DNA from 3 places in the Brevibacillus humidisoli genome. Region 2 is predicted to be linked to each of the others. Evidence: riboswitches for the same ligand, from Rfam matches in the RefSeq annotation. Region 2 holds a riboswitch; each other region holds the start of a gene.
What was found. Region 2 has a riboswitch for S-adenosylmethionine ahead of LOK74_RS23435 (homocysteine synthase). Riboswitches for the same ligand answer to the same signal wherever they lie in the genome.
Positions count from the first base shown of each region.

Region 1: it holds a riboswitch for S-adenosylmethionine, as region 2 does, so the genes downstream of both, LOK74_RS15720 (BMP family lipoprotein) here and LOK74_RS23435 (homocysteine synthase) in region 2, are expected to answer to the same signal.
Region 3: it holds a riboswitch for S-adenosylmethionine, as region 2 does, so the genes downstream of both, metH (methionine synthase) here and LOK74_RS23435 (homocysteine synthase) in region 2, are expected to answer to the same signal.

Region 1 covers NZ_CP087263.1:3,193,816-3,201,674, forward strand. Annotated here, with positions in the region: gene LOK74_RS15710 (ABC transporter permease) at 1-845, opposite strand, end outside; gene LOK74_RS15715 (ABC transporter ATP-binding protein) at 842-2,350, opposite strand; gene LOK74_RS15720 (BMP family lipoprotein) at 2,415-3,455, opposite strand; SAM riboswitch class I at 3,547-3,658, opposite strand; gene LOK74_RS15725 (MaoC/PaaZ C-terminal domain-containing protein) at 3,880-4,302, opposite strand; gene LOK74_RS15730 (MaoC family dehydratase N-terminal domain-containing protein) at 4,299-4,772, opposite strand; gene LOK74_RS15735 (BglG family transcription antiterminator) at 5,264-7,318, shown strand; gene LOK74_RS15740 (PTS sugar transporter subunit IIB) at 7,330-7,605, shown strand; gene LOK74_RS15745 (PTS ascorbate transporter subunit IIC) at 7,612-7,859, shown strand, end outside.
Region 2 covers NZ_CP087263.1:4,801,279-4,809,137, forward strand. Annotated here, with positions in the region: gene LOK74_RS23410 (3,4-dihydroxy-2-butanone-4-phosphate synthase) at 1-454, shown strand, start outside; gene LOK74_RS23415 (hypothetical protein) at 451-765, shown strand; gene LOK74_RS23420 (aldehyde dehydrogenase family protein) at 770-2,203, shown strand; gene LOK74_RS23425 (YciI family protein) at 2,229-2,507, shown strand; gene LOK74_RS23430 (AbrB family transcriptional regulator) at 2,789-3,901, shown strand; gene LOK74_RS23435 (homocysteine synthase) at 4,154-5,440, opposite strand; SAM riboswitch class I at 5,524-5,631, opposite strand; gene LOK74_RS23440 (polysaccharide deacetylase family protein) at 5,743-6,024, opposite strand; gene LOK74_RS23445 (hypothetical protein) at 5,999-6,403, opposite strand; gene LOK74_RS23450 (rhodanese-like domain-containing protein) at 6,611-6,922, shown strand; gene LOK74_RS23455 (VOC family protein) at 6,997-7,419, opposite strand; gene LOK74_RS23460 (SCO family protein) at 7,642-7,859, shown strand, end outside.
Region 3 covers NZ_CP087263.1:2,269,065-2,276,923, forward strand. Annotated here, with positions in the region: gene LOK74_RS11300 (bifunctional homocysteine S-methyltransferase/methylenetetrahydrofolate reductase) at 1-850, opposite strand, end outside; gene metH (methionine synthase) at 889-4,353, opposite strand; SAM riboswitch class I at 4,460-4,557, opposite strand; gene LOK74_RS11310 (YjcZ family sporulation protein) at 4,740-4,844, shown strand; gene LOK74_RS11315 (hypothetical protein) at 4,964-5,461, shown strand; gene argS (arginine--tRNA ligase) at 5,640-7,352, shown strand; gene LOK74_RS11325 (AbrB/MazE/SpoVT family DNA-binding domain-containing protein) at 7,453-7,704, opposite strand.

The sequences.
Region 1 (7,859 bases), 1.6 Mb from region 2:
GCCATCAGTCCGGTCCAGGCGTACCCCGGTGCGGTCAAGGCGCCATCGATATAACGATACTGCATGCCCAATACTTCCACTGTTCCTGCCAGTCCCGCCAACCCGCCGCTGATCAGCATGCTCCACAGCATCACCCGTGTGCGGCGGATGCCGCCGTAAGCGGCAAAGGAAGGATTGTATCCCAACACCCTCACTTCATAGCCAAATGAGCTGGAGCGGATCATCAAGTACAGCAGGATCGCCGCCGTGACCGCGATCAGAAAACCGGCGTGCAGGCTCATGCCGGAAAACAGCTTGGGCAGCCAGACCGTATTGTCGATCATCGGCGTCTGTGCCATCGCTGCCGAACCTGATGTGTCCTTAAACGGTTCGGTCACCAGATAACCGGCAAACAAGGCGGCAATATAGTTCATCAGCAAGGTCGTAATCAACAGATTTAAGCGGAAGGCGGCATCCAGCCAACCAGCGAGGATCGACCAAAGCCCTCCTGCGAGAAACCCGGCCAACAAGGCCGCGATCAGCTTCACCCATCCAGGACCTGGCAGGTAGAGAGCCGTTAAAGCAGCCGACACAGCTCCCAGCACCATTTGGCCCTCTGCCCCGAGATTGAAAAACCCGGCTCGAAAGGCAAGCGCCACCCCCAATCCGATCAGGATGATCGGCGTCGCTCTGGTTAGCGTATTGGTAAAAAAGTAAAAGCTGCCAAACGCACCTTTCCACAGTTCGGCATACGTCTCGATTACCGAAGCACCCACCACCCAGATCGCAAGGGCACCGGCGAGCAGCCCGACGCATACGGCCAGCAGCGGATGGAGCAGGGCAAAAGCTAGTTCTTTCGTTCTCATCGTGCTCCTCCTCCCGCCATCAACAGGCTGATCGCTTCTTCCGTCGCTTCCCGACTGTCCAACTCCCCGACAACTCTGCCTTCGTACATCACCAGGATGCGGTCGGACAAGGCCATCACTTCTGACAATTCCGATGAGACGAGCAGGATCGCGTCACCCTGCTCCCGCTTTTTTAGCAGCTGGGCATGAATAAACTCCATGGCCCCGATGTCTACGCCACGGGTCGGCTCAGCCGCTAGCAAAAAAGGCGTCTCCTGTCCGATCTCTCTGGCGGCGATCAGCTTCTGCAGGTTCCCCCCTGACAGATGCTGCGCTTTTTCATACAGTGAGTTGGTTTTGACAGCAAACTGTTTCACCCAGCGCTCGGTCAACTGCTGGAGCCGCTTCTGCCTGAGCAGGCCAAAGCGCCGGTAGAGCGGCTGCACGTACTGATGCAAGATCGCATTTTCGACGATACTGCCGTCCTTGGCTGCTCCCAACAGATAACGATCTTCCGGGATGTGGGCCATACCCTGCTGTCGAATGCTGCGCACCGGTGCGTTGGTGATCGGTTGTCCGAGCAGGTAAACGTCTCCCTGGTCTGCCTTGCGCAGACCGGTGATGACCTGTATCAGTTCTGACTGACCGTTGCCGGACACACCGGCAATCCCGACAATCTCACCAGCATGGACGCGAAAACTGACACGGTCCAACAGCGGTTTCCCCGAGTTGCCGCGGATAAACAGTTCGTTTACCGCAAGCAGCACATCACCTCGCGGCCGTTCGCTGCGCTGGATCTCAGCGATGTCGCGGCCGACCATCAACCGGGAGAGTTCCTCCACGTTTGTCTCCGCTGTTTTCAGCGTCCCCGTAACCTGTCCACCCCGCAGCACCGTGATACGATCGGCCACTTCCATCACCTCGTGCAGTTTGTGCGTGATCAGGATGACGCTTTTTCCTTGCTGAGCGAGATGTTTCAGTGTAACCAGCAGCTCTTTTACCTCCAGCGGCGTCAACACGGCCGTAGGCTCATCGAGAATCACGATATCGGCACCGTGGTAGAGGACCTTGAGAATCTCCACACGTTGCTGCATGCCCAGGGTGCACTCCCAGACCTTCTTGTGGGGATCGACGCTCATCCGGTACTTTTCCGAGAGCTCCTTCACCTGAGCGGCCGCCTTTTTCCGGTCAAACCAGACCCCTTTTGCCGGTTCCTGACTGATCACGATATTTTCTGCCACCGTGAAAGTGGGAAACAGCATGAAGTGCTGGTGAACCATGCCGATCCCGCTTTTGATCGCGTCTGCCGGGCTGTCAAACCGCTTCACTTCTCCGTTGATCCGGATGGTGCCATCTGTCGGCTTTTCCATGCCGTACAACATGCGCATCAGCGTTGTTTTGCCCGCTCCATTCTCCCCCACGATCGCGTGGATCTCCCCTTGTCTGAGGGAAAAGCTAACCTGCTGATTGGCGGCAAACGTGCCATACAGCTTGGTGATGTTCTCCATTTCCAGTAAAACAGTCACACAGTGTCACCCCTTTGTCGAGAAAAGAGGAAACCGACTACGGTGGGTAGCCGGTTTGCCCGATCTAGTTTTTCAGCGGGTCGGGGACCTCACGCTTGCCAGAGACGATCTCGTCATTGATTTCTTTCACTTTGGCGATCGTCTCTTCGCCGATAAACGGATGGAGCGGAGACTTGCTTTCGTGGGTGACGAAAGTGAGACCAACGCCTTTCTCTTTCAATCCGTAATCGACCACCCCTGGTGTAAACGTGCCGTTGACAAAATCTTTTACCGTCTCATACGCCGCTACATCGGTACCCTTTAGTTGTGACAAGACGACATGTTCCGGGTCCACTTCCGTACGGTCTATGTCTTGGCCGGCTGTGTAAAACCCTTTCTCCTTGGCCGCTTCGAACACGCCCAGATCGCCTACAGCAGCGGCCCCTGCAATAAAATCAGCACCTTGTGAATGCTGCAGCAGCGCCAATTCTTTCGCTTTTGCCGGATCTTCAAAGCTGCCTACGTAGTTCAACAGGAACTCCGCATCCGGATTGGTCGCTTTCAGACCTTCCTCGAAGCCAACCGTATATTTTTTCAACAGTGGAATATCCATCGCTGCTACCATTCCCACTTTTCCTGTCTTGGTCGCCAGTCCGGCGGCAGCCCCCATCAGGTATGCCGCTTCGTGCTCGCGGAATGAGACGCTGCGCACGTTGGGCAGATCAATGACCGTGTCGATGATCGCAAACTGACGGTCCGGATTTTCTGTCGCCACTTTTTTCAAAGCATCTTCTGCCTGAAAGGTAGCCGTAATAACCAAATCGTACTGTTCAGCCACCGCAACCCGCAGGTTTTCTTCGAACGCGTTGGGATCGGTCGCCTCAATTGTTTTTGCCTCCAGTCCAAACTCCTCAGCCGCTTTCTTAACCCCTTCATCCATCTGCTGGAAGAACGGATTGACGCCGATTTTTTCCGGGAGCACCAGGGCGATCCGTTTCTTCGGCTGATCTTGGCCTCGATCTCCTTCTGCCGATTGCGACTGGCTGGAGTCCGCTGGCTGCCCGCCGCCGCCACAGCCAGCCAAGGCCAAGGCAAACAGACACAGCAGCAAAAATACTCTCTTCATGACTGCTTCTCTCCTTGTTGTGTAAGTGTAAAAGAATACGAAAAAACCTCTCCCCTGCTGACAGGGAAGAGGATCGCATCTGCACCGCTCTCCCTTATCTGCCAGGTCGTATGCCTGCAGGAATTGGCACCTTCCTGAAAGTTTGCCTTCCAGTGGGTTGCCGGGTTTCATCGGGCCAGTCCCTCCACCACTCATAATAAGGGGTCTTTCTATGAACTTCTTTTTCATTTTAAATGAAAATATGATTTTATCAACCCTTTTCATATAATGTGTTTTTTTCCTGATTTTACATATCTGTATGTCTTCGGTCCCACAAAAAGGCCCCACCCGGTCTGCGCGTATTTGGGTGGGACTGTCGACAACCTTTTTCCCGAGGAGGAGAAGGCTTCTATTTCTAATAACGGTAAAAATGTGAATCAATTTTCTAGGGAATTAATGGTAAGTTCTCCGAACCTTCTGGTTCACCTTTCCATACTTCAAAGGTTCCTTTCAGCTTTGCTTCACCCGTCTGGTTGGTCACGATCAGCTCGCCGAGCCAGCGTTCCTCACCATCGCGGACCATCGACTCCACTAGTTGACCACTCACAGACAACTGCTCGCCTGGATAGGTCATTCGCGAAAACCGCACTTGGAAACTGCGCAAATACTGACGGGGGAACCACTCTGTCAGCGCCTGTCCCGCGAACCCCATCACCAGCATCCCATGGGCGATGACATCTTGCAGTCCAGCCTGTTTGGCTACGGGTACAACCGTATGAATCGGGTTGAAATCACCAGAGGCACCGGCGTAGCGGACTAATTGGGTGTGGGTAATCGCTTGCTTATGTAGGATGGGCAGTTCTTTCATCCTTTTCCCTCCTTCGCTCTCATTCTCTCCTGCATCTCGATGATCACCGACTCAGCTCTCAGTACTTGTTCTCCCTGCTGATTGGCATACTCTGTCACCAATGTGAACAGGTTCATTCTGCTTTTCGACTCGGCAGCGACAATCCGTGAGCAGGCGGTGATCTCATCACCCGCGCAGATCACACTGCCGTAATCGTACCGTTGTTTTCCGTGCAGCACGCGAAGCGGGTCCAGCTCTAACACTTCTATCAAATGTTCGAAACTGGGTCCTGCCCACATCTCGATCACGGTAGAAAATGTAGGGGGTAGAGGGATGTCGCGAAAGCCTGACTGCTGGGCAACATCTCTGTCATGGTAAATCGGGTTGTCATCGCCGATCGCAAGTGCAAACTCGCGGATTTTTCCTGCTTCTACGCGATACGCATACGGCTCAAATGTGTATCCGACGTATTTGGATAGATCTTTGGTCACCGCTGACCCTCCTCGCTTTTCCTGGATTGCTGCCTATTGGCCGGCTTCATCCTCCAGACAGCAGGCAACTGCCTCTTCTCTTCTTTTATGCGGGAATTCAAACTCGCAGACGATATCTTCTCCTTAACTGACAATATGGTCTGCTTATATGAAGACGTACACACAGCCGCAATATTCACCTGAGATCCTAAGTTCGCAAAAAACAAGATGATCTCACAACTAGGTATAGCAGGATATCTGCTTGTTCCGCACTTGTCGCGAGACTAACCTGCTTCTTTTTCAACCCGTTTCGCTGGCTTCTTTCACACCTATTCATTCTACAACTGCCGTTTCCCATTAGTATCCAGGGAACAATTTTTGCACAAGTCTGCTTGGTAACATTCGGTCTGACAATACAAATGCCCCATATAGTAAAGTAGTAGTATAAACAGATGTTCTACCATCTGTGCAAGCAGCAGATTGTGCATGATTTTGTGCTAAAGGTGGCCACCATGTTAGACAAAAGAGCAATGCAAATCTTGCAGTATCTACTGCAGTCCCATCACTACGTGTCAGTCAAGGAATTGATGGAACATTTCTCGATTTCTCGTAGAACATTATACTACGACATCGGGAAAATCAACGATTGGCTCAAACAATCTGGTTTGCCAGCCGTACCGTACATCTATGCAAAAGGGTTTTATTTCGACGACAGCAGGAAGCAAGCGATAGCTCGGATCACGGGAACAAAAAGCTTCGATCTATCTGCTTTGCGCCCAGGTGAAAGGCAGCTCTATTTGCTTTTCTATCTGCTCCTGACCGATGAACGAATTACCACACGCGAGTGCATGGAGAAGACTGGTGTCAGCCGCAATACCACTTTACATGATATCAAGCACATCAAAAAGGAAGTAGAACGGCAGGGGCTGCGACTCTCCTACTCGCACACGGATGGATATCGGATCAGCGGGAGTGAATTGACGATCCGCAATCTGTTAAGTCAATCCGTACATTCTCTGCTGCATGATGGTCAAGAACGGTTGATCCAGGAACTGCTTGCAGGCCGGGGAGACATTCCTACTCCCGACGCGATCCTGCAATGGCTGGGGGAATGCGAGTACCACTTGCATCTGCAGTTTGCCGATGATTCGACCAAGCTATTAAGTTATCTCTTTTCTCTCTACCTCCAGCGGTTTTTGAGCGGCCATCCCGTCTCTTTTCCACAAAAACAGATCAAGCACATCGTGACGACAAAGCATTATCAGGTAGTTGATACGCTGGAGCGAATCATCCCAATCAAGCTGAATCAGGACGAAAAATGCTATTTGTCTACCTTGCTGCTAAGCGCCAAGGTGAATGAACTGGATCAGTCGACGGAGCAGCATGAGATTCCTTTTCTAAAAGCGGCGATCCGGAAAATGGTTGATCTGTTTGAGATGCGAGCCTGTGTGGTGTTTGATCACCGCGTTGAACTGGAACAAAATTTGTATCTTCACCTGCAGCCAGCCTATTACCGCTTTATCTATAACATCGACGTCTCCAACCCGCTGAAAGGCGTGATTGTGCGCCAATATCGCGACATTTATGAACTGACCAAAAAAAGCATCTCACCGCTGGAAGAATTGGTCGGCAAAACGATCACAGAAGATGAGATCGCCTATATTACCGTTCATTTCGGAGGCTGGATGCGGCGACAAGGGATCACAGCGAGCACCCTGCGGCGTGTCTTGCTGGTTTGTGCAAATGGCGTAGGCACCTCTCGCATCCTGGCGCAGCAGTTGGAGGGGCTTTTTGCCAACATTGATTTGCTTGGTCCCCTTACCCTCAGGCAATACGAACAGTTTCAGGAAGAGGTAGACTTGGTTGTCTCTACGACCAAAATAAGCAACCCGCGTCATCGGATCATTTTCGTCAACCCGATCTTAACGGATGCCGATAAAGTGCACCTGTTAAATGAAATGGAGAACTTATCCAACCATTCCCCTTCCCATGTGACGGCACAAAGCATCGTCGAGGTAGTGAAAAAATATGCAGTCCTGGAAAAAGAGGAAGAGGTCATAGAGGAAATCAAGCAGGTGTTGCAACAGCATAAGCAGCTAAAAAGGGAGCGAAAACCAATGCTAGACGAGTTGTTACGCGAAGAATATATCCTGTTGAAAGACCAGGTGAGTGATTGGCGGGAAGCCATACGTACGGCAGCCGAACCGCTTCTGCGCAGCCAGTCGATCACAGAGGGGTATGTGCAGGCGATGATCGCCAACGTGGAAGAAAACGGTCCTTATGTCGTGATTGCTCCCAAAGTGGCGCTGCCGCATGCAAGACCGGAGCAGGGAGTAAACCGGGTCGGCATGAGTTTGCTTCGATTGAAGAAGCCCGTCTCATTCTCAGAGGACCAAGAGCGGGAAGCACAGTTGATCATCGTATTGGCCGCCATCGACCAAGAAACCCACTTAAAAGCATTGGCGCAGATGTCAAAGATGCTGTCCGAAGAAAGCAACATCGACGAACTGATCGCCGCCAATGATAAAGATACCATACTTCGATATATCGCAACGTATTCCGAATAGGAGGGAAAAGCATGAAAAAGATTCTGGTGGTATGTGGAAATGGATTGGGCAGCAGCTTCATTGTGGAGATGAACGTAAAGAAAATCCTCGCTGAGATGGGCGTGCAAGCGGAAGTCTCCCACACCGATCTGGCGACGAGCAAAACAGAGCAGGCAGATGTGTATCTGGGCTCAAAAGATATTGTGGATCAACTGGAAGATGGCAAACGCTGCGTGATTGGTCTTGAGAACATTTTAAACCAAGCAGAGATCAAGGAAGCCTTGCAACAATACTTCACGAAGGGATGATCATCGATGCTTGATCTAATCATGAAAGACATACTGGGAACCCCAGCGATCTTGGTCGGGCTGTTTGCCCTGGTCGGATTGCTGCTGCAGAAAAAAGGGACGGCTGATGTCGTCTCCGGAACCTTAAAGACAGTCATGGGCTTTCTGATCCTGGGCGCTGGCGCAGGCATATTGGTGGGCGCGTTAGACGCTTTTGGCAAAATGTTTGACATGGCCTTTCACATCCAGGGTGTGATCCCCAACAATGAAGCGAT
Region 2 (7,859 bases):
CAGCGAGATCGTTGAGATGAGAAGAGAAGATGTGTTGTGCACGTTTGTTGGCCAGGTGATCCACGGGAAACAGATCGGTCGTAAAATTGGATTTCCGACGGCCAATCTACAGGTAGATTCAAAAGAGGGGCAACTGCCCAATGGCGTCTATGGCGTAAACGTTCACTACGATAACAGGCGATTTCTCGGGATTATGAATGTGGGGCTCAGACCGACCATTCATCCGGAAGAAACCGCTGTTCATTACGAGGTGCATATCTTTGACTTCGATGAGACGATTTACGGCGAGAAGCTGCAAATAGAGGTCGGATTTTTTGTGCGTGAGGAACGTTCTTTTGCGACGATGCATGATCTGATTTCGCAAATCAAGAAAGATGTGGAGTTTGTCAAACATCGCCGGCATATCGCGGCAAAAGCGGAGGAAAGGCCTGCTCGCATAGGAGGAGCGGAATGAGTCAAGCGAGAGATGAGGAGATCCACTTGCCCGACTTGTGGTTTATCAACATGTGCGAGTCCCGCTACGGCATAAATCGCGGAATATACAATACGATCGATGCCTGGTTTTTTCGACAAGGCATAAAAGATATTTTGCATCGTCGCCAAACTATTTTGTCTTTTCTCGAGTTCATGCGGAGCCAATCGGATCGCCAAGGAAACGCTCGCCGCAAGTTCGGTCCTGGTGGCTTATCGGTTAAGTTGGAAACCTACTATTCAGCCGACGCGTCGCAGGTGGGATCATCGGAGAGAATCAAGGGATGGGGGTAGAGAGATGGGAACATCGCAAAAAAGAAAGTTGTGGATCGATGGCCAATGGATACAGACGGAGACGTATAGTTTGCTGCGTTCTCCTTATACCGGGGACGTGATCGCCGAGCTCCCTGTCGCCACCGAGAAGCAAACCGATCAGGCGATTGAAGCGGCTTACCAGGCACGCGGCAAGATGGCCAAGATGCCGGCGCACCAACGATCTGCCATTTTGTACGAACTGGCTCGTCTGTTAAAGGAAAGAGCGAACGAAGCAGCGGAGATCATCGCGCTGGAAGCGGCCAAGCCGCTAACTACTGCCAAAGCGGAAGTCGCGCGGACGATTGAGACCTATCGATTTGCTGCCGAGGAAGCCAAGCGGATTCACGGGGAATCGCTGCCGCTGGACGCAGCGCCTGGCGGAGAAGGGCGGCTCGCTTATACAACCAGAGAGCCGATTGGCGTGATCGGAGCGATTACTCCGTTTAATTTTCCAATGAATCTGGTTGCCCATAAAGTAGGCCCGGCGATTGCCGCCGGAAATACGGTTGTGTTGAAGCCAGCTTCGCAGACGCCTCTATCCGCTTTCTTTATCGCGCATCTGCTGGAAGAGGCGGGGCTGCCAAGTGGAGCGCTAAATGTGATTACAGGCAGTGGCAGAGTAGTAGGAGACCGCATTGTGACCGATGACCGAGTCGCTATGATCACATTTACCGGAAGCCCGGCTGTCGGGATTGGGATCCGCAATAAGGCGGGATTAAAACGAGTGACGTTGGAGTTGGGCTCCAATTCGGCGCTGATCGTGGATCGAGGGGTTGACTTGGAGAAAATCATCCCCCGCTGTGTTTCAGGAGCTTTTTCCTTTCAGGGGCAGGTATGCATCTCGCTGCAACGGGTGTATGTGCATGAAGAGATCTATGACCAGTTCGTGGAAAAGTTCGTGGCAGAGACCAAAAAGCTGGTGATCGGCGACCCGCTTGACCCGAAGACAGAACTGTCTGCATTGATTACTCCTGGAGATGTACAGCGCTGTCTCAACTGGATTGAGGAAGCGAAGCAAGGGGGAGCGGTCGTCGCTGCGGGCGGTACGGCAGAAGGAAATGTCCTGCTTCCGACCGTGCTGCTGAAAGCAGATGCTGCCCTAAGCGTTTCCTGCCAGGAAGTGTTCGCTCCCATCGTATTGATCAATAAGGTATCGTCCGCCCAGGAAGCGATTGACCTCGTAAACGACTCACGCTTTGGGCTGCAAGCAGGGATCTATACCGAAAACGTTCACCTGGCGTTGACAGCAGCGGAACAACTGCACGTCGGGGGTGTGTTGATCAACGACATCCCTACATTCCGCGTGGACCATATGCCATACGGCGGGGTGAAGGAGAGCGGAGTCGGTCGAGAGGGACTCAAGTATGCGGTGGAAGAAATGACGGAATTGAAGTTGGTCATCTGGAACCGAAACTGATCACGTTCTGTAGGAGGAAGTGAGCATGGCGTATTATGCGGCCATTTTGCATATGCTGGATCCGGAAAAAAACAAAGAGGTGCTCCCGCGCCACATCGCTTACCTGGATAAGCTCGATCAGCAGGGAAAAGTTTTTGGCAGGGGTCCCTTTGCAGATGGATCGGGCGGGTTGGTCATCTACATCGCCGACACGTATGAAGAAGCCTGGCAAATGGCCAACCATGACCCTCATGTTGTGGAGAAGGTTCGCCGTTTGGAACTGAAGGAATGGAAGAGGTTGTCGAAGACAGAGAGCCCGTCTTGAGAGAGCCGCCAGGAGAGGGAAGGGAAGCCTTTCTCTCAAACAGAAAGCGTCACTGGGGGAGAACGAGGCGATAGATAGGGAAAGCATTTCTGATGAGAAACCGGCTGTGTCTGGTTTCTCTTTTTTTTCTCAGAGACTGCTATTGGAGAAATCTGGTGTCTGCGTAGAAAACATGCGGCAGATTTGATAAAATCGAACTGTTTCAAATGTAGAGAACATCTGTCACAAATGTTTATCCAAACGAGGAAATCACTAATCAAAACGACAGTTGAGGTAATGATATGTCACTCCAACATCTCTACGTACGGTTCAATCAGTCTCCACGCGGAGTGCGGTTCATCATCACATGTTTGGTGGCGATGGCGGGAGGAACCCTGTTCTGGACACTTCATTCCCCCCTGCCTTGGCTGCTTGGGCCGCTGATTTCACTGGTCGTCTGCGTCATTCTTGGGTTTGATCGTCTCTGGGTGCCCGCCTGGTTCCGCAGGATGGGTCTAATTATCGTCGGGGTCACCTTGGGTCTGAGGATCACGCCGAGTATCTGGCAGACGATGGCAGAGCATATCGGAGAGATGGTTCTGGCAACCGTGATTACGCTGGCATTTGGCCTGTTAAGTGCATGGGTGCTCTATAAGGTACACAAAGTAGATCTGACAACAGCGGTATTTAGCAATATTCCGGGCGGCCTGTCGGAGATGGTCTCTCTAGGGCAGAGTCAGGGAGGCAATCTACAGATCATTTCGATGTTTCACTCCATTCGTGTCATGATCATCGTCGTCTTGACTCCTTTTCTGGTGATGCTGCTCTCCCATCACGGTGTCCTGCCGCCAGCAGCACCGGTCAATCAGACACTGGGAGGGGTCCAAACCGTTATTCTTCTGCTTATTGGCGTGGCAGCAGCAGCACTAGCCGCACGCCTGTCCGTACCTGCCCCGTTTTTGCTAGGCCCTTTCTTTCTTACTATGGCCATTTCCCTGTTCAGTACGTTGGTCGGGGAGAGACACGCATTGGCGGGAATTCTGGTGAGCAGTGCCCAATTGTTGATCGGGATGAGCATCGGGGTGGAGTTTAAGCGAGAGGAAGTGATTCACTACCGCAAACTCTGTATCTGGGCTTTGCTGTTCTCGCTGCTCCTGCTGTTGATGAGCTTCTCGCTGGCGGCCATCCTTTCTTACACCGCTGGGATCGATCTGATCACCAGTATCTTGGCGACAGCACCTGGCGGTCTTGCAGAGATGAGCCTGACAGCAATCGCCACAGACGCTGATCCGCTTCTTGTGACGGCCTTTCAACTGTTTCGCGTTCTTTTCATCGTGACGATACTGCCTGTGTTTGTCCGCTGGTTTGTGCTGCGTGTAGGCAACAGGGGGAGAAATAGAGGAGTGAGGGAATAGCCCTTCCTTTGGCCACATGCAGCACTACAGATACATCATGAATGACTGCAGCACCAACAAATACAGAGCCTACGGATACATGAACGGATACAGCACGAACGGATGCAGCACCAATAGATACACAGCGAAACCCAAAGCCCCTGTCACGCCGGAACACTGCCGGTAACAGGGGCTTTTTGGTCGGTGTTTTCGTAGTATATGTTGGTAGTTGGTATGTTTGGTCCGTCGCCTATGCTGGCAGGTCTAGCCGGTTTACTGGATAGCGGCCTGCAGTGCCTGATCCAGATCCGCCAAAATATCGTCGATCGATTCCGTTCCCACGGAGAGACGAACCATCTCAGGGGTGACGCCTGCTTTCCGCTGCTCTTCATCCGTTAACTGCTGGTGTGTCGTGCTGGCCGGATGAATGATCAGCGACTTGCTGTCACCGACATTGGCCAAATGGGAGAAGAGTTTGACCGATTCAATCAGTTTTTGCCCTTCTTTCACTCCCCCTTTGATCCCAAAGGTAAGAATCGCGCCCTGCCCTTTTGGCAAGTATTTCTGGGCCCGTTCGTATTGCGCATCACCTTCCAGGCCGGGGTAATTCACCCATTCCACCAGAGGATGGGCATGGAGGAACTTGGCAGCAGCCAGCGCGTTTTGGCTGTGTCGTTCCATACGCAGATGGAGCGTCTCCAAGCCCTGCAGGAACAAAAACGAGTTGAACGGAGACGGAGCGGCCCCGATGTCGCGCATCAATTGCACGCGTGCTTTGATGATGTAGGCGAGATTGCCGACTGCTTCCGTGTAGACAACACCGTGATACGTCGGATCGGGTGTGGTCAGCCCTGGAAACTTGCCGTTGTTCCAGTCGAACTTGCCGGAGTCGACAATAATTCCGCCGATAGATGTGCCGTGGCCGCCGATGAACTTGGTTGTGGAGTGGACGATGATGTCGGCGCCGTATTCAAAGGGCCGGCAAAGTGCAGGGGAAGCAAAGGTGTTGTCAACGATCAGAGGAATCCCGTGTGCATGGGCTATCTCAGCAATAGCGGTCAGGTCGGCTACATCGATACGGGGATTGCCGATCGTTTCGCAGAATATCGCTTTTGTTTTCTCGTTGATCTTCTCCCTGAAGTTGTCGGGATTGGCTTGGTCAGCGAAATGAACTTTGATGCCAAACTTGGGCAGGGTATGGGCAAACAGGTTGTAGGTCCCGCCGTACAAGCTGCTGGAAGAGACGATTTCGTCACCGGCGTGGGCGATGTTGAGGATGGAAAAGGTAATCGCCGCTTGCCCAGAGGAAGTGGCCAGTGCACCAACACCGCCCTCCAGCAGCGCGACACGCTGTTCAAACACGTCCTGCGTCGGGTTCATGATGCGGCTGTAGATGTTGCCAAACTCCTTGAGTGCAAACAAGTTGGCCGCATGCTCCGTATCACGGAAAACATAAGAGCTGGTTTGGTAGATCGGTACGGCTCGCGAGCCGGTAGCCGGGTCAGGCTGTTGTCCCCCATGCAGGGCCAATGTTTCCAGGTTCCAGTTTTGATCTGACATCATCGATCACTCCTTCTGATTGGTTGCATCAAAAAAGCCTTCTTCTGAGTAGAAGAAGGCTCTCGCACACGAGTCCGGTCGCACGTTCATCTCTCAGAATCCACTGATTCTGCAGGAATTAGCACCTTGCATGTCGCCATGCCGGTTGCTGGGCTTCATAGGGCCAGTCCCTCCGCCGCTCTGGATGAAAACTTTTTTTCTTTTGTATTTTCACATTATAGGGGAGTGTTGCCATGCTGTCAATCAGAAATGAGGAACCCAGTAGATTATGGGACGAGCTATGATGCATCGTTAGCCCGTCGTCAACGTTTCACTTGTGCTTTCAGCTTGGCGAGCAACCTGGAGCCAGACATTTCCGACTCTCCTGCATTGATCCGGTACACTTCCCCGTTTCCCGGCGTGTTGATCCCCTCCTTGGTCGTAAAAAACAATTCGATTCCCAGTTCTCGTCCGATGCTGATCACTTGATCGTTGTAGGCACCGAAAGGAAAAGCCAGCAGTTTGGGCTGCGGTCCCAGTTCTTGTTCCAGTCGTTTGTTCATAAAATCGAGATCGCTTTTAATGCGGGCACGATACTCGTCCATCGTTTCCGTACGCTGTTTGCCCTCTAGAAACAAAGGCTGGGTCAGAGCTGGCATCGATTTGAAACCCTTCTTTTTTCAACAAGTGGAGATGTTCCCGGAACAGCCCAACGGTAACGGTGCTGGGGTTCCCTTTGGCCGGGCTCTCATCTGATACGATCTGATGGTAGATCAGGACCAGTGCTTTGTCCTGGTAGAAGATCGGGCTAGTTGTTGCCTCTTCCCTTTGGCTCCATGCTCCCATGCCGACGCTGATCACGCATAAGATGATGAGGAACACGCTGATCATGAAATGAATCATGCTTTTCCTGAACGTCTTGATCGTTCGATTCGCTTTTTTCCTCGCGGCCTGATCAGCAGAATCGTCTGAAGGAAAAAACATTTGAGCCCCGCCTTATCTCTATATAGTTCGGTGATGCCCAAGCGCTTGGACTATTTATTTGATCCAGGCTGCCCTTTTTTGTGACAGAAAAGGGTAAAAAACTTTTTGATAGAAAACAACCTGACTTGGAAAGACTCTAAGCATTTTCACCCCGGGGGCAGCTTATGCTATGATGAGAAAAGCAAGACCCCCCGAAGGAGGATTACGATGGATGCTGAGGTAAAAGAGATCACTCCGGAAGAACTGCAGGAAAGAATCAACCGGGGCGACAAGCTGCAAATCATCGATGTGCGCGAACCGCATGAGTGGGAGGAAGGACATATCCCGCAAGCGACATTGATACCACTGGCGACACTGCCCGTGCGCCTAGAGGAGCTAGACAAGGAAACACCGATTGTGATGGTTTGCCGCAGCGGCGCCCGCAGTTGGAATGCGACGGCGTACGTGCAGCAGTTCGGTTATCAGGCGGAGAACATGGCGGGCGGGATGCTTGCCTGGAACGGCGAAGTCGAGAAGTAGAGGGCGATAAGAAAAACCACCTTGGCATAGGTGGTTTTTCTCTATTTGGCGCAACCATACTCTTTCTATCACGCTTACTGCTGCTCTTGACTTACTGCACTTTCATCCATATAGATCAATTCCCACAGGTGACCGTCGATATCCTGAAAGCCCCATTCATACATAAATCCATGGTCGACCGGATCTTTCGAAGGCGTTGCGCCAGCCGCCAGGGCCTTGTTCACGATCTCGTCCACCTGTTCCTTGCTTTCAGCAGACAAGGCTACCAACACTTCTGTGCTTTTGGTTGCATCGCAAATCTCTTTTTTGGTGAACGTTTGAAAAAACTCCTCAACCAGCAGCATGGCAAAGATATGATCACTGATGACCATGCATGCTGCCTTTTCATCGGTGAAGTGGGGGTTGAATTCGAACCCTACCTTGCTGAAGAAGTCCATCGTTCGATTCAGGTCTTTGACTGGCAGGTTGACGAAAATTTTTTCTGCTCTGGTTGCCATGTGAAATCACCTCGACATGATAATATCGTTATGTACGCATGTGTAGGACTTCCTACATTATAGCGTGACTGAGACATTGTGATTTCTTTTCGATTGCTGTTTTTGCCCGCCTGTTGTAAGGAATGATGTTTGATCAGCTCGAAACCGTCACAACCTTGACACAGAACAATCGGCTGGCTCACGATACAATCAACATGTAGAGAAGTATGAGGGGGTAAACAAATGAGTGGAATCAACGATGGGCAGCAGCACGCCCCAAGTTTTTGGCAAAAATACAAAATGCTCCTGTTTGCCGCTGTGATGGTAATTGCACTGGCAGGTGTATTGATGTACAAGCTGGTCTGGTCCATAGAACCTATCCCGGTGTTAAAGCAGATGGACAACTTCACCTTGCAAAACATGAACGGCGATACGTTCAACTTCGACGATACCGCGGGAAA
Region 3 (7,859 bases), 2.4 Mb from region 2:
CGATCGCCTGCACGTGGGCCGGTGTCGTGCCGCAGCAGCCGCCGATCAAGCGCACACCTTGCTCGCGAAGCCTCAGCGCACTCTCGCCAAAGTATTCGGGCGATGATTTGTAAGCATATTCCCCATCGGACAAACCTAACCTGCCGGCGTTAGGGAAAGCAGATATCTGTATATCTGTCGGCACCACCGTTGTCTCAAAGGAACGCAGCACCTCAGCCGGTCCCAATCGACAATTCAAGCCGACGATGTCACTGCCTGCCTGACTGACTTGCTGAAACGCTTCTGTCAACGTATAGCCGTCCCGCGTCCGCCCTACTTCCAGTGTGGCCAACTGAGCGATGATCGGCACATCCGTCAGCGAACGCACGACAGAGACCGCAAGCAGCAACTCCTCAAGATCGAGAAAGGTCTCTAGAATCAAACCGTCCACACCAGCATGCAGCAACGCTGTCGCTTGTTCTTCAAACAGATCCCGGTATCCGTCCAACTGCTGGCTGAGTACCCGACCGGCTACGATCGAACCGATGCTGCCGACTACGTAGGCATCATCTTCTGCCGCTTCCTTCGCAATCGCCACAGCAGCCCGGTTGATCCGCGTCACTCTGTTCTCCAGATTGTAGCGGCCCAAACTCTCCCGGTTGGCCCCAAACGTATTGGTTTCCAAAAGTCTGGAGCCCGCTCTGTAATACGACGCGTGCACCTCGTACACCAGCTTGGGATTAGATAGACACATCTCCTCAAAACTGACACCGACCGGGACTCCCAATTGATACAGTTGAGTGGCAATCGCCCCGTCGCCGATCAGCAGGTTGTCTTTCAGGTAATCGAGTAGCGGTGGTTTCTTCCCCATGGTTTCCCTTCCCCCCACAATCCTTTTCTGTCTGTCCCTTACTCGTTTGCTTCCACTGCAACAGGCACAGCGTTAAAATAACGAGCTTCCGGATGGGCGAACACCATCGCCGAAACAGACGCTTCCGGATCCATCATAAATCCGTCTGTCAACTGGATGCCGATATCCTCCGGCTTCAGCAAGCGGAACAGCTTCTCTTGATCGTCCAGGTTGGGACAGGCGGGATAGCCAAATGAGACACGTATGCCTTGATAGCGGGCACCGAACCGCTCTGCCATGGTCATGTCTGCTGAATCGGGGAAGCCCCAGACGTCCCGCATCACATGGTGGATCCGCTCGGCAAACGCCTCGGCCAGCTCGAGAGCCAGCGCCTGCAAGATGTGTGAGCGTAGATACTCCCCCTGATTTTTCCACCCTTCCGCCTGATGGCGGATCCCCTGTCCGGCCGTTACTGCCAGAAACCCGACGCAGTCCATCTCGCCGCTCTCTACCGGACGCAAGAAGTCGGACAGGCAGAGATAAGGCTCCGACGGCTGGCGCGGGAAACTAAATCGCTCCAGGACACGAGACGTATTGGCAGGGTCGTAAATCAGGATATCGTCACCGTCAGCCTGTGCCGGAAAGAATTGGTACATGCCATGAGCCCGGATCAATCCTGACTCTCTTGCCGAAGCGAGCAGATCTTCCACCACGGCGTAGATCTCAGTAACCTTTTTGTCACCATCAGCGAGCAGTTTCTCTACGTTGCCGCGCACGCCCAGGTGTTTGCCCAGCAACATCCGCAGGTTGAGATACGGCTGCAGATAGCTGATGGGATAGTCGCGCAGGACATGTCGGTCATGATCCGGCGGCGTGAATACAGGACCGGTCCGGTTGATCGGAGAACGCTTGATCGATGCAGTCGTTTTCCCCGGAGCTGCCCCTCCACTTGCCTGCGCAGCCGCTTTTTCCTGCTCCTCCTGGATCGCCTGCTGCAATTGGGACCGAGCCTGCGGGTCCTGCAGCTTGTTGGCCAGCTCCAGTCCGTCCATCGCATCTTTGGCGTAGACGACCACACCACTGTACTCCGGGGCGATCCGCGTCTGCGTAAACTTGCGAGTCAGTGCCGCTCCACCCACCATCAGCGGGACATCGACCCCTGCCGTTCGCAGATCTTGAGCGGTGATCACCATCTGCTGGGCCGACTTCACCAGCAGTCCGGACAAACCAATCAAGTCGGGCTGTTCTCTGCGACAGGCGGCAATCAACTGTTCCGGCGGTACCTTGATCCCCAGGTTGACGACTTCGTAACCGTTGTTTCCGAGGATGATTTCCACCAGGTTTTTCCCGATATCGTGCACATCCCCTTTTACGGTGGCCAAGAGGATTTTGCCTTTTGACGAACTCTCCGTCTTTTCCATAAACGGTTCCAGAAAGGCAACAGACGCCTTCATCACTTCCGCACTCTGCAGCACTTCGGCAACAATCAGTTGATTGTCGTTAAACAAACGCCCCACTTCTTCCATCCCGGCCATCAGCGGACCATTGATGATCTCTAGTGGCGCATACTTCTTGAGCGCTTCTTCCAAATCAGGAATCAACCCGTCTTTTGAGCCTTCTACCACATAGCGGGCCAACCGCTCTTCTAGGCTCAGCGTAGAGGTCTCCACTTTCACCGTCTGCTTTTTCTGTCGGTAAAACTCGGTAAAGGAGGCCAATGTCTGATCATTGGTCTCAAACAGCAGGGCTTCCGCCAGCCTACGCTCGTCCTCTGGAATCGATGCGTATCGTTCCAGCTTTTCCGTGTTGACAATCGCGTAATCCAATCCAGCTCGCGTCGTATGGTAGAGGTAGACGGCATTCAGCACCTCCCGACCGGCCGGCGGCAGCCCAAATGACACGTTGCTGACGCCGAGGATTGTCTTGCACTCCGGCATCGCCTGTTTGATCAAGCGGATCCCCTCAACTGTCTCCAGTGCAGAACCGATGTACTGCTCATCCCCTGTACCCACCGGAAAGACCAGCGGATCAAAGATGATATCCTGTGGATGAACCCCGTAGCGATTGACCAACAGGTCGTAGGAGCGTTTGGCGACCTCCAGTTTTCGCTCCCGGGTAACCGCCATCCCCTGTTCGTCGATCGTCCCCACTACGACTGCCGCACCGTATGTGTGGATCAGCGGGACCACCTGGGCAAAGCGCTCCTCTCCATCCTCCAGGTTGATCGAGTTGATAATCGCTTTCCCTTGTGAATGCTTCAGCCCTAGCTCCAATACCTTGGCGTCAGTCGAGTCCAGCATCAGCGGAGCTTTTACTTTTTTTACCGCGTATTGCAGGAACTGCTCCATATCGGCGTATTCGTCCCGGTCGGGGTCGGCCAGACAGATGTCGATGATCTGGGCCCCGCGCTTCACTTGGGCACGCGCAATATCAGACGCTTCTTCGTACTTGCCGTCCGCTATCAGCTGGCGGAACTTTCGCGAGCCGATAACATTGGTACGCTCTCCAACCAACAGCGGCCGATTGTCTTCCTCCACATACACCACATCGATACCGGAGACAGCGCTGAGATGCGGGGCAGCCTGACCACGCGGTTTGTATCCCTTTAATGCCTCTGACAGCGCGCGGATATGTTCGGGAGTCGTTCCACAGCAGCCGCCAGCGACATTCAACCAGCCGCGTTCAGCGAAGGCAGCCATTTTGGCGGCCAATCCCTGCGGCGATTCATGATAGTGTCCGTCCTCATCGGGCAGTCCGGCATTGGGGTAACAACTGACGCCACACTGCGCCAACTGTGACAACGTACGCAAATGATCACGCATGAACTCGGGCCCTGTCGCGCAGTTCAACCCGATCGTGACCGGATTTAAGTGTTCGATGGAGATATAGAATGACTCAATATTCTGACCAGCCAGCGTCGTACCCATCGGCTCGATTGTACCGGAGATCATCACCGGCACTTCCCGCTCCAACTCGGCAAATGCCTGCCGAATCCCGATGCCTGCTGCCTTTACGTTTAAGGTGTCCTGCGCCGTCTCCAACAGGAGGACGTCAACACCTCCAAGGATCAAGCCCTTCGCCTGTCGGCAATACGCTTCGACCAACTCTTCAAAAGTGACACCACCAGTCAGCGAGAGGGTCTTGGTCGTCGGTCCCATCGAACCGGCGACGAAGCGCGGCCAGTCTGGCGTTGAGTAGGCTGCTGCCGCTTCCTGGGCAATCCTGGCAGCCGCGATATTGATCTCCATATCTTTCTCCTGCACGTCGTATTCTGCGAGAACCACATTGGTGGCGCCAAATGTGTTGGTCTCGATGATATCGGCACCCGCTTCCAGATACTTCTCGTGGATGTACCGGATCACGTCAGGACGAGTCAGGTTTAACAACTCATTGCACCCCTCGTATTCCTCTCCACCGAAGTCGGCCGCGCTGAGATTGGCCTGCTGAAGCATGGTCCCCATCGCTCCATCAAGGACCAGGATCTTTCGCTGTAGTTGTTCCGTAAATCGTGTCGGTTTCACCATCTCTACTCCTTTTCATGAGACTTGGCTCGTAGACGAATAAAAAAATCCTCTTCTTACGCAAATAAGAAGAGGATTCTTCGACAGAATGTCATCTATGATCAATCCTCTCTTATCTTTCAAAGCGTCCGCTTTGCTGGAATTGGCACCTGATGTTCGGTTGCCGAGGTTTCATAGGGCCAGTCCCTCCACCTCTCTGGATAAGAGAATACATCCATAATCTTTTCTTTTTCCGTATGTTACCATCTAAATGCGAGAGCCGTCAATAGCAAAATCTCCCTAGGATTGCAGATTGCAGCCTTTTTTCGTGGTTATGGTCAAACGCCCACAACAAGATAGGTGTTCATGTATAAACTGAAGCATACCGGAAAGGAGGATGAAGAAACAAAATGAGTACGTCATACTGCAGCGGCGGGATCTTTAACAACTGTTTTGCCCTGGTGCTGGTTCTGTTCATCCTGCTCGTCATCGTAGGGGAATCAAAAGACTGCTAATGTTGCGGAAAGAGCCTGACGCAGACTCAGGCTCTTTCCCGTCTCAGGTTGACCATGCCCCTCGTGACGGTTATGCTGATGGTAAAAGCAGAACCATCAGCCAAAAAGGAGTAGAGAAGATGTCCCTCCCCGACACAATGGACAGACAAACATTCCTGGACAGCCTGGAAGTCGTACAGTCGTTGAAACAAACCGACTTCGAGACCTATCAAGTGGTCAAGGAACGAGGTACGGAGCGTCATTATCTGATGTATTCCTTCTACCACATCAACCTGTCCGAAGGCGGGCGTCGCGACGATTACCGATACTTCCTGCCACTCGCATCCGATGACGTACTGGCAATCGTGCTGGGAGAACAGCCGTATGAGTATCCCGAGCACTGGAAGCGTCTCTATTATCGGACAGGTACGGATGATCGTATCCTCCCGTTTGATCCCAGCGAAAACTTCGACCGAGAAAGGGAACAGGAGGCAGAACGGGAGATGCTGGATGCCTTGCTTCGCTACAAACGGGAGTGGAAGCAGGCAGATGACAAGGAAGCATTGACCAAAAAGCTGTTCTCCCAATTGGCAGAGATCGAGAAGCGGCATTCCAACGAAAGTGATTCATCCGAGTAAGCCACAAGCGAGGGAGAGTTGCAACTCCCTTGCTTGTTCGCTATAATAAAGCAGATCAACCGCATTTGTCTCATGCTACATAGCTGACATCACGAGAGCAAACCAATCCACCTCTCGTCTCTTCGTTTTGCGGAGGCGGGAGGTTTTTCTCGTAGCCAAGAAAGGATGGTAGAAAGTAGTGAGTTACAAACAGCAAGTGGCAACAAGCCTTCATGCTGCGCTGCAGAAGTTGGAGATTGCCGACTTTTCCCTGGAAAAGCTGGAGGAGATGCTGGAAACACCGCCCAATCCGCAGATGGGCGATATCGCCTTTCCGTGTTTCCAATTGGCAAAAGTGCTGCGCAAAGCACCTCCACAGATAGCCGCAGAACTGGCCGGATTGGTCAAAAGCGACTACCTTGACAAAGTAGAAGCAGTCGGACCATACATGAACGTCTTCCTCAACCGTTCGTTGGTAACGGCCGAGGTGATCGGGACGATAGCGAAAGAAGGTTCATCCTACGGCAATCGCAGCATCGGCCAAGGGCGCAACGTACCGATCGACTTGTCTTCCCCCAACATCGCCAAGCCGTTCTCCATGGGCCACCTCCGCTCTACCGTGATCGGCAATGCGATTGCCAACATTTTGGAAAAACACGGCTACCGTCCTGTTCGCATCAACCATCTCGGTGACTGGGGTACCCAGTTTGGCAAGCTGATCGTCGCCTACAAACGGTGGGGAGACGAAGAGAAAGTAAGAGCGAAGCCGATCAAGGAACTGCTGTCGCTCTACATCAAGTTCCACGAAGAAGCGGAAAAAGATGAATCGCTGGAAGAACAAGGGCGGGAATGGTTCAAGCGCCTGGAAGACGGCGATGAAGAAGCAAGGCAATTGTGGCAGTGGTTCCGTGACGAATCGCTAAAGGAATTCATGAAGATTTATAAACTGCTCGGTGTATCGTTTGACTCTACGCACGGAGAAGCTTTTTACAACGACAAGATGGATCGGGTCGTACGGCTGCTTGAGGAAAAAGATCTGTTGGTGGAGTCTAATGGTGCGCTGGTGGTCAACCTGGATGAATACGAGATGCCTCCCTGTCTGATCAAGAAGTCGGACGGCGCCACCCTCTACGCTACTCGGGATCTGGCCGCCGCTCTGTACCGCCATGAGACGTACGACTTTGCCAAAGCGGTCTACGTGGTCGGCAATGAGCAGCGTCTGCACTTCCAACAACTGTTCCGCGTGCTGGAAAAGATGGGCTACGAGTGGGCCAAAGAGATGTATCACGTACCGTTTGGCATGATGCTCAAGGATGGCAAGAAGATGTCGACGCGCAAAGGGCAGGTCGTCCTGCTGGAGGAAGTGCTGGCACAGGCCATCGAGGACGTCGGCAAGGTGATCGATGAGAAAAATCCGCAGCTGGCGAACAAGGAAGAAGTGGCTCGTCAAGTAGGTGTTGGCGCGGTCATCTTCCACGATCTGAAGAACTTCCGTCTCAACGACGTCAACTTCTCCTGGGAAGAGATGCTCACCTTTGAAGGCGAGACAGGCCCGTACGTCCAGTATACCCACGCCCGCGCCTGCTCCTTGCTGCGCAAAGGCGGCTATCGGGCAGATACGCCGGACATCGCAGAAGGAGCACTGGACAGTTCGGAAGCCTGGACTGTGGTCACCCTGCTCAACGCCTTCCCTGATGTGGTCGATCGTGCCCGCGAGCAGTTCGATCCGTCTCAAGTGGGCAAGTACGTGGTTGACCTGGCGCAAGCTTTCAACAAGTACTACGCCAATGTACGCATTCTGGCTGAGGATGAGCAGATCAAGCATTCACGGCTTCACCTGGTGTCCGCCGTCGTCACTGTTCTGCGAGAAGGGCTTCGCCTGCTCGGTCTGGCTGCGCCGGAAGAGATGTAATTTGCTCCCAAATTTTAGTCATAAAAAAAGGTGGCCGCGGCCACCTTTTTTACTATCCATTTTCACGACATCGATTGCACCGATTCTTGCGATTTGCCAGTTAAGCGGTTACGCTTGCACCAATCTCCGAAATACAATTCGAGCAAATCAACTTTCCTTTGAAATGAACAATATCCCCGGCATCACCACAAAAAACACAAGCAGGCTCGTACTTCTTCAAAATAATCTTGTCGTCCTGGACGTAAATCTCCAGAGAGTCCCGAATCTCTATGTTAAAAACATCTCGCAATTCTTTGGGAAGCACTACTCTTCCCAATTCATCGACTCTGCGTACTATCCCGGTTGCTTTCATCGTTATCCTCCTACATCTGCATCACTATGAAAAGGTTTGTTTATCCATGCGGATGATGGTTGATCGAAGCACTTGTTTTATGTGCAAGCGCATTGGTAACCTCTTAGGGGCCACTCGGCTCTTTCGATACGAATGGGACAGATGACGGAACTGCA